2 linked regions of the Niveibacterium microcysteis genome follow. The protein of the gene in region 1 interacts with the protein of each later gene in a pairwise test. Links are inferred from orthologs where the notes say so. Each region holds a gene or a part of one and is shown on either strand. Other genes may lie near its edges.

The links.
Region 2: the proteins of zapD (region 1) and ftsZ interact in binary tests that used the Escherichia coli proteins (3 or more experiments, as listed by UniProt). The link is inferred for Niveibacterium microcysteis from one-to-one orthologs.

What each region holds. Positions count from the first base shown.
Region 1 is NZ_CP071060.1:744,813-750,273, forward strand. Bases 1,071-3,798 are described here. They hold zapD (cell division protein ZapD), read left to right. Parts: upstream 1,071-1,920; coding sequence 1,921-2,676; downstream 2,677-3,798. Other genes in these bases: JY500_RS03500 (SPOR domain-containing protein), read left to right, coding at 1,071-1,206; coaE (dephospho-CoA kinase), read left to right, coding at 1,212-1,841; gndA (NADP-dependent phosphogluconate dehydrogenase), read left to right, coding at 2,823-3,798. Outside these bases: JY500_RS03495 (NAD(P)-binding protein), read left to right, coding at 1-422; more of JY500_RS03500, read left to right, coding at 463-1,070; more of gndA, read left to right, coding at 3,799-4,238; DNA gyrase inhibitor YacG, read left to right, coding at 4,235-4,438; JY500_RS03525 (SDR family oxidoreductase), read right to left, coding at 4,451-5,266; JY500_RS03530 (Nudix family hydrolase), read right to left, coding at 5,263-5,461. UniProt on the Escherichia coli protein: Cell division factor that enhances FtsZ-ring assembly. Directly interacts with FtsZ and promotes bundling of FtsZ protofilaments, with a reduction in FtsZ GTPase activity.
Region 2 is NZ_CP071060.1:3,683,833-3,688,107, reverse strand. What follows is about bases 1,367-4,275. They hold ftsZ (cell division protein FtsZ), read left to right. Parts: upstream 1,367-2,205; coding sequence 2,206-3,345; downstream 3,346-4,275. Other genes in these bases: lpxC (UDP-3-O-acyl-N-acetylglucosamine deacetylase), read left to right, coding at 3,496-4,275; ftsA (cell division protein FtsA), read left to right, coding at 1,367-2,045. In the rest of the region: JY500_RS16705 (D-alanine--D-alanine ligase), read left to right, coding at 1-2; JY500_RS16700 (cell division protein FtsQ/DivIB), read left to right, coding at 94-819; more of ftsA, read left to right, coding at 816-1,366. UniProt on the Escherichia coli protein: Essential cell division protein that forms a contractile ring structure (Z ring) at the future cell division site. The regulation of the ring assembly controls the timing and the location of cell division.

The sequences.
Region 1 (5,461 bases):
TCGCCACGCATCAGCGCCTCTCGGCGGCCCAAGCGCCGACGGTGTGGACCTGGTATCACTCGCTGCAAGGGGCGCCCAGCAAGATTCTGCGGCGTGAGCTGTTGGCACAACCGCGGGAACATTGGGCGGCAATGGCTTTGAGCGAGCTCGCGCCGGCCTACCCCGATCTGGCCGACCATGTTTCGAGGATTGACTGCATCCGGCACGGCCACGCGATGGCGCGTCCCTTGCCTGGCTTTCTGGCGGATCCAGCGCGACACTGGTTTGCGCGCGGCCTGCCAACCTTGCAGTTTGCGCATGCGGATGTCAGCGGTTTCTCGGTTTGTGAGGAGGCCCATGCGCGCGGCGTGTCGGCGGCGGAGCGCATTGCTGCCGCCTTGAGCGGCCGCAAGCCGGACCCCCAAGTGATCTTCGATGTTTGATGAGGCCGACCCGGCGCCCTTCCTGCGATAATCGCGCACCATGAAAACGTTCTTCCTCTATCTGCTGCTTGGCGCGAATGCCTTGCTTGCGCTGATGAACATGACGGGCTTCTCGGCTGCCCCGGGCGGAGAGCCGGATCGCCTGTCGAGTCAGTTGCACCCGGAGAAGCTCAAGATCATTGGCCATGGCGACGACGCGCCAGCGCCTGAGCAGGCTGCGGCGGACCCAGCGCCGGTGGCGTCGGAGTCGGCCCCGGTGGTGGCGAGCAGCGAGACGGCACCCGCGGCTGAATCCGCACCGGTCGAGGCGCCTGCGACCAAACCCTTGGCGCTAGCGTGTGTCAGCTGGGGTGGGTTGACCAAGGCCCAGGCCGACGCAATTGCGTTGCGTGCGAAAGGGCTCAAGTTCACTGCCAAGGAACAGACCGTGAACGGCACGAGTTCGTGGTGGGTACACCTGCCACCGCAAACGGATCGGGCCGGCGCGGAGAAGAAGGCCGAGGAGTTGCGCACGCTCGGCGTAAACGACTACTTCATCGTCAAGGATCCGGGCGCCAATCAGAACGCGATCTCGCTCGGCCTCTACAAGAGTGAGGAGTCGGCGAACCGCGCCCTTGAGGCCCTCAAGACCAAAGGGGTACGCAGTGCCCGTATCGAGGCTCGCGATACCAGCAGCATCAAACTGGAAGTGACCGGTCCGGCTGACCAGCTCGCCAGTTTTTCGAGCGACACCTCGTCGCGTGTGCCCAGTGCACCGCGTGCGAACTGCCCGCTCGGACGCTGATTGACGTGACGACACGCCCCCTTGTGGTCGGTCTGACCGGCGGCATCGGTAGCGGGAAGAGTGCCGCAGCGGAGCGCTTCGCGGCATTGGGGGCGGCGATTGTCGATACCGACCAGATCGCCCACCAGCTCACGGCAGCTGGCGGTGATGCGATTCCCGCATTGCAGCAGGCGTTTGGCCCACAAATCATCGGGGCGGATGGTGCCCTTGATCGCGCCGCGATGCGTGCGCTGGCGTTCGGTGAACCGTCTGCGCGACAGCGCCTGGAGGGCATCCTGCATCCGATGATTCGCGCACGCAGCGACGCGGCTGTGGCTGCGGCGCAGGCTGCGCCGTACGTCGTGCTGGTCGTGCCGCTGCTGGTGGAATCTGGGGGCTATCGCTCGCGTTGCGACCGGATTGCGGTGGTTGACGTACCTGAGGCGCTGCAACTGGAACGCGTCATGCGGCGAAGCGGGCTCGCCCGCGAACAAGTCGAAGCGATCATGGCTGCGCAGGCTTCGCGAGCCCAACGGCGCGCAATTGCAGACGATCTGATCGACAACAGCGGTGACATTGCTGCGCTGCAGCGTCAAGTCGATGAGCTCGATCGCCGTTATCGTGCTGAAACCTCAATGCCGGCGCGGCTTTCGTGACAAATTCCCTGCTATGATTTAAAGCACTTTCTCAAGTTTCGCGTTTTACACAACGACAAACGGACGCCGGAATCGCGCAGTGATCACCTACGAATATCCGCTGAACGAGCGCATTCGCACACTGCTGCGGCTTGAGGACCTGTTCGACAAGGCATTGCACTTCACGCTGTCGGATGGGGCGTACGAACATCACACCGCGCTGGTGAGCGTCTTCGAGATTCTCGATGTCGCCAGCCGCGCCGACCTGAAGGTCGATCTGGTGCAGGAGTTGGAACGCCAGCGCCAGATTCTGGTGTCCTTCCGGCACAACCCAGACATCTCCGAAGAAGCGCTCTCCGGCGCGCTCTACGAGATCGAGCAGGCCAGTGCCGCGCTGTTGGCCATGGCCGGCAAGATCGGCCAGTACCTGCGCGAGAACGAATGGTTGATGAACATTCGCAGCCGCGCGGCGATTCCCGGCGGCGTGTGCGAGTTCGACCTTCCCTCGTACCACTATTGGCTGCACCGCAGTACCGAAGCCCGCCAGGCGGATTTGCGGGGTTGGATCGGGCCGATGACGCCGATCCGCGAAGGCCTTGCGATCGTGCTGCGCCTGCTACGCGCCAGTGGCCGGCCGGACAACCTGGTCGCGCACCGCGGCCAGTTCCAGATGATGATGGGCGGGCGCAGCGCGCAAATGCTGCGGATCCGTCTCGCGCAGGACGAGTCTTTCGTACCGGAAATCAGCGCCAACAAGTACGCGCTGAATGTGCGCTTCGTCGGCGCCGCCAGCGTGGCCCGCACGCGGCAAGCCGAATCTGATGTCGAATTCGAACTGACCTTCTGCAATCTCTGATCGCGCAGCCGGAACCTCCGGCCCGCCGCATCGCTCGAATCCCTTAAACTCGCGCGTTCGAAAAGAGCCGGCATCGCTGCGGACCCGCAGCGCAACCGAGCCTGGTCGGGCCTCGCCCGTTCCGTCCCCTGACTGGAGTAATGATCATGACGAAGCCACAGATCGGCGTCATCGGCATGGCCGTGATGGGCCGCAACCTTGCGCTCAATATCGAAAGCCGTGGTTACACCGTGGCGCTCTACAACCGCTCTTTCGACAAGACCGAAGAGGTGGTGCGTGAGAACCCGGGGCGCAAGCTGGTGCCGACGCAGTCGCTGGAGGCATTCGTCGCTGCGCTGGAAACCCCGCGCCGCATCCTGATCATGGTGAAAGCGGGCGACGCGACCGATGCCACGATTGCCGCGCTGCGCCCGCTGTTGGCGCCCGGCGACATCCTGATGGACGGCGGCAACACGCTGTTTACCGACACGATCCGGCGCAACCGTGAGCTGGCGACGACCGGCATCAACTTCATCGGCATGGGCGTCTCCGGTGGCGAGGAGGGCGCGCTGAAGGGGCCGTCGATCATGCCCGGCGGGCAGCGCGATGCGTATGAGCTGGCGGCGCCGATCCTGCGCGAGATCGCCGCACGTGCGCCCGACGGTGAGCCCTGCGTGACCTACATCGGCCCAGACGGCGCCGGCCACTACGTGAAGATGGTGCACAACGGTATCGAGTACGGCGACATGCAGCTGATCGCGGAGGCCTACGCGCTGCTGAAGGGCGTCGCCGGCTTGTCGAACGACGAACTGGCTGACACGTTTGCCGACTGGAATACGGGCGAGCTGGACAGTTTCCTGATCGAGATTACCGCCCAGGTCTTCCGCAAGCGGGATGCCGAGACCGGCGGCTATCTGGTCGATGCGATCCTCGACAAGGCAGGCCAGAAAGGCACCGGCAAGTGGACCTCGCAGTCCGCACTGGATCTGGGTGTGGCCCTGCCCTTGATCACCGAGTCAGTGTTCGCGCGCTGCATTTCCGCCTTGAAGGATCAGCGGGTGGCTGCGAGTGCGGTGCTGGCTGGCCCTGCCGCGGCACCGTTCGAGGGCGATCGCGCGGCCTTCGTCGAGGCGGTTCGCCGCGCGTTGTACCTGTCGAAGATCATCTCCTACGCGCAGGGCTTCGCGCAGTTGCGTGCTGCGTCGGATGAGCACGGCTGGGATCTGCAATACGGCGAGATTGCGAAGATCTTCCGCGCCGGCTGCATCATCCGTGCGCGTTTCCTGCAGCGCATCACCGATGCCTACCAGGCGAATCCGGCGGTGGCGAACCTGCTGCTGGACCCGTACTTCGCCGGCATCGCAGCGGACTACCAGGCCGCCTTGCGCGAGGTGGTGTGCCATGCGGTGCGGGCCGGCGTGCCGGTGCCGACCTTCGCATCGGCGGTGGCGTATTTCGACAGCTACCGTTCGGCGCGCCTGCCGGCCAACCTGATTCAGGCGCAGCGCGACTTCTTTGGTGCCCACACTTACGAGCGCACGGACCGCGCCGGCATCTTCCATTCTGATTGGCAACACGCATGAGCAACCCGACCCCGCGCACCGTCAAGTGCCCCACCTGCAGCCAGCCCGTCGTGTGGGCGCCCGAGAGCCGTTGGCGCCCGTTCTGCTCGGAACGCTGCAAACTGATCGACCTTGGCGCGTGGGCGGACGAGGCTTATCGCGTACCCGGGCAGGAACCGCTGGCGGACGATCTGCCGCCGGGCGCTGACCCGCGCAACTAAAGCGTCGCAGCCTTAGCGGGCTGCGACGCTCTTTGCGAGCTTGCGTCGGGCGAGCGCGTCGACCAGATCCGGCAGCAGCAGCCTGAGCCAGCGGCCGAATTTGCCCTGGCCGGTCATCACGCATTCGCGGCTGCGCCGTGTCATCGCGCGCAGGATCAGGTTGGCGCAGGTCTCCACCGGCATCGCGCGGCCCTCGTCCAACCCGCTCTTGCCGGCGGGTTTGCCGTCGGCGCCGTAGCCACGGTAGCGGATCTCGGTCGCCACCACGCCCGGGTAGGCGATCGTGACACCGACGCCCTGCGCCGCCACTTCGATCCGCAGGGCCTCAAGGAAACCGGTCATCGCGAACTTGCTCGCGCAGTAGGCTGTGCGCCCCGGCACGCCGAAGAGCCCGGCGAGGCTCGACACGCCAACGACCTGCCCATGCCGCGCGAGGATATGCGGCAGCGCATGGCGCACGCACCACAGCGTGCCGAAGTGGTTCACGCGCATCATGTCCTCGTACCAGCCGAAGTCGCTGACCTCGCGGAACATCGCGTGGCCGGATACGCCCGCGTTGGCCACCAGCACGTCGATGCCGCCGAAGCGCTCGACGGCCTTGCGTGCCAGCGCCGCGCAATCGGCTTCGATCCCCACGTCGGTCGGCACGCATAGCACCAGCGCGCCGAGCGCGCTGCACTGTTTGCCGACCGTGGCGAGCTTGTCGGCGTTGCGTGCTGCGAGCACGAGTTTGGGCCGCTGCGACGCGAGCTGGCGTGCGAGTTCCGCGCCGATGCCGTCGGACGCTCCGGTGATCACCACCACCTTGTCGGTGTAGCGCGGCTTCATGGGGCGCTGCGGTGCCAGACGCTGCGGATCGCCGCGATGCCGTGAGCACCGTAGCCACGCGCGGCATCCATATCGGTCGCGATCAGACCGCCGATTGCAAACACAGGCATCGGCAGATCGCGCGTCAGCATGTGGAAGGCGCCCCAACCAATGCCGCTTGCGCCCGGGTGTGTCGCCGTAGGCAGCACCGGGCCG
Region 2 (4,275 bases), 2.9 Mb from region 1 along the record:
GAGCACCAACCCGCCTTTGGCCGCAACGCCTCGACGGCGCGCCCCGCGCGCGCCACTGTTGAGCCGCGCGGACTCTGGCATCGACCGGAGTGGATGAACGGCATCGCGGACGCGCTGCTGCTCTTCGCCTCGGTCGCGCTCGGCTATGCCGCGATGCGCGCCGCGCTCGCCATGCCTCTCTTCGGTTTCCGTGAAGTCGTGGTGGTTTCACCGCTGTCGCAGGTGACCTCTGCGCAGCTTGAGTTCGCGGCTCGTTCCGGCCTGAAAGGCAATTTCTTCAGTGTCAGTCTCGACGACGCGCGTGCCGCGTTCGAAAAGCTGCCATGGGTGCGTCGCGCAGAAGTGCGGCGCGTGTGGCCGGCAACACTTGAGGTGAAGCTCGAGGAACATGTTGCCGCGGCCTACTGGCGCGCCGGTGACAACGGCGATACGCGCCTGGTGAATCAGCAAGGCGAGGTCTTCATCGCAGCGACGAATGCGCACCTGCCGGTCTTCTCCGGACCCGAGGGGAGCGCGTCGCAGGTGCTTGAGCGCTATCGCGACTTCGCGTCTCAGCTTGCATCGATCAGCGCCGTGCCGGCCGCCCTGAACTACTCGCAGCGGCAGGCCTGGCAGATCCGCCTCGAAGACGGGCTCGTGATCGAGCTTGGACGTGATCAGCCTAACACCCCGCTTGGCGAACGCCTGGCGCGGTTCGTATCAGTTTGGCCGCAGGCGCGCACTCGCCTGCAGGCGCCCGCGACGGTGGCGGACTTGCGCTACCCGACCGGATTTGCGGTGCAGGTCGCCGTGGCCCCCAGCAACAAGGCAAAACAATGAGCAAGGAATACAAGGATCTGATTGTCGGCCTCGACATCGGCACCTCGAAGATCACCGCGCTGGTCGCCGAGATGAAGCCGGACGGCCGCTTCGAAGTGGTCGGCGCCGCGTCGCAGCCATCCAGCGGCCTGCGCAAGGGCGTCGTGGTCAACATCGAAGCCACCGTCGAGGCGATCTCAAAGGTCGTGCAGGAGGTCGAGATGATGGCCAACTGCAAGATCCGCGATGTCTACACCGGCATTGCAGGCAGCCACATCCGCAGCTTCAACTCGAACGGCATGACACCGATCAAGGATCGCGAGGTCACGCCGCTCGACGTTGAGCGTGTGATTGAAACGGCCAAGGCGATGCCGCTCCCGGCGGACCAGCAGATCCTGCACATCCTGACGCAGGAATTCATCATCGACGGGCAGGACGGCGTGCGCGAACCGATCGGCATGAGCGGCGTGCGCCTCGAAGTGAAGGTGCACATCGTCACCGGCGCGGTGTCCGCGGCGCAAAACCTCGTCAAGTGCGTGCGCCGCTGCGGCCTCGAGGTCAACGACCTTGTGTTGCAGCCGCTCGCATCGAGCTTCGCGACCCTGACCGAGGACGAGAAAGAGCTCGGCGTGTGTCTCGTCGACATCGGCGGCGGTACGACTGACATCGCCGTCTTCACGCAAGGCGCGATCCGCCACACGGCGGTGATCCCAGTTGCAGGCGATCAGGTTACCAATGACATTGCCATGGCGCTGCGTACGCCGACGGCCGAGGCCGAGGAGATCAAGATCCGCTACGGCGTTGCGATGCCGGCCTTGGTTGATCCGGAAGCGATGATTGATGTGCCGAGCGTTGGCGAGCGCGCTGCGCGCAAGCTCTCGCGTCAGGCCTTGGCCGATGTGATCGAGCCGCGCGTCTCCGAGTTGTTCGAGCTGGTGCAGGCCGAACTGCGTCGCAGTGGCTACGAGGAACTGCTGTCCTCCGGCCTCGTGCTGACGGGCGGCTCGGCGGTGCTGGCCGGCGTTGTGGAACTGGGCGAGGAGATCTTCCATACCCCGGTGCGCATCGGCATTCCGCATTACCAGGGCAGTCTCGCCGACATGGTTTGCCACCCGCAGTATGCGACCGCAATGGGCCTGCTTTTCGAGGCGGCAGCGCAACGGCGCAGGGGGCTGCACGCGCACGAAACACGTAGTGTGAAGCAGTCATTTCAACGAGTTATGGCGTGGTTTGCGCGCAATTTCTAAGCACGCGAGCCAAAGTATTTCACGGCGCAGCAATTGCATGTGGCATGGCGCCGATATTTAGTTGTAAACTTTCATTGGCGTACTATATTTAGGTGGTTGTTAAATTCCCCGACAGCGGGGTAAACCACCTGCGCCAGGGCTGAATCAGGAGGCTAGGCAGATGTTCGAGATCAGGGAAAAAGAAGCCGTCGGAACCGTCATCAAAGTGATCGGGATTGGCGGTGCGGGTGGTAACGCCATCGACCACATGATCCGCGAAGGGGTCAAAGGGGTTGAGTTCGTGTGTGCCAATACCGACGCCCAGGCTCTCAAGCGCAGCAGCGCTGCCACCAAGATTCAGCTCGGCGATTCCGGCCTCGGCGCGGGCGCGAAGCCCGAAGCTGGCCGTACAGCGGCGCTGGATGCGCGCGACCGGATCGCTGACGCGCTGACCGGCGCGCACATGGCCTTCATTACCGCCGGCATGGGCGGTGGCACCGGTACTGGGGCCGCGCCCGTTGTCGCAGAAGTCGCTCGCGAGATGGGCGTGCTGACGGTCGCCGTGGTGACCAAGCCGTTCGACTTCGAGAACCGCAATCGTGTCGCGGACAGCGGCATCGAAGAACTCGCCAAGCACGTCGACTCCCTGATCGTGGTGCTGAATGACAAGCTGATGGAAGTGCATGGCGACGACGCCAGCGTTGAAGAGTGCTTCCGTTCCGCCGACAACGTGCTGCGCAACGCGGTCGGCGGCATCGCTGAAATCATCAACATTCCGGGCCTGGTCAACGTCGACTTCCAGGACGTCCGCACCGTGATGGCCGAAATGGGCCGCGCGATGATGGGTTCGGCTGAAGCTGCCGGCATCGATCGCGCCCGCATCGCGGCTGAACAGGCTGCTTGCTGCCCGCTGCTTGAAGGTGTTGAACTCTCGGGCGCGCGTGGCGTGCTGATCAACATCTCGGCGAGCCGTTCGCTGAAGATGAGCGAAGTCCGTGAAGCGGTGAATACCGTGCGCGCCTTTGCGCATGCCGACGCATTCGTGATCTACGGCACCGTGTTCGACGAAGCGATGGAAGATCGCATTCGCGTGACCGTTGTCGCAACGGGTCTTGGCGTTGCGAAGGCTGCCGCGCAGAAGCCGCCGATGCACGTGATTCGCACCGGCACCGACAACGTCGGGATCGAAGTGAACTATGCCGATCTGGAACAGCCGGCGGTCATCCGTCGCCAGCACCGCCGTTCGACCGTTGAGGCGATGAGCGCCAATGGCTTCGGTACGCTGGACATTCCGGCCTTTCTGCGCAAGCAAGCGGATTGATCGGCAGATGATGAATCGGACGCCCCGCCTCGGCGGGGCGTTTTCGTTTCTGGATATCGGTGGCCTATGCTGACGATAGCGGGTGTCAATCGTCGCCTGCGGCCCGCGTGATAAAATCGTTTCCGATCAATCTCTTGCCGGAGCCCGTCTATGCTCGGACAACGCACGCTGAAGACCATCGTCACCGCCACCGGTGTCGGGCTGCACAGCGGCATCAAGGTAACGCTCAGCCTGCGCCCGGCAGCACCGGATACCGGCATCGTCTTTCGCCGGGTCGATCTCGATCCGCCGGTCGATTTGCCTGCTTCGCCCTACTCGGTCGTCGATACGCGCCTGTGTTCCGGCTTGCAGCAGGGCGAGGCCAAGATCGGTACTGTCGAACACTTGATGTCCGCGTTGGCTGGCTTGGGTGTCGATAATGCCTATGTCGATGTAGATGGCCCGGAAATTCCGATCCTGGATGGGTCGGCTGCGCCGTTTGTATTCCTGATCCAGTCCGCCGGCATCGAAGAGCAGGGTGCTCCGAAGCGGTTCCTTCGCGTACTGAAACCGGTTGAGGTGAGGGAGGGGGATAAATGGGTTCGCCTCGATCCGCATGAAGGCTTTCGCCTTGCGTTCTCGATCCAGTTCAATCACCCCGCAATCGATCGAACCGGCACCGAGGTCTCGGTCGATTTTGCGGAGCATTCATACGTGCGGGAGATTTCGCGTGCCCGCACCTTCGGCTTCATGCACGAGGTGGAGTACATGCGCGACGCGGGCCTCGCTCGTGGCGGCAGCCTCGACAACGCGATCGTGATGGACGAGTACCGCGTCCTGAATGCCGATGGATTGCGTTACGGCGACGAGTTCGTCAAGCACAAGGTGCTGGACGCCATCGGCGATCTCTACCTCGCGGGCCATCCCTTGTTGGCGGCCTACTCGGCACAC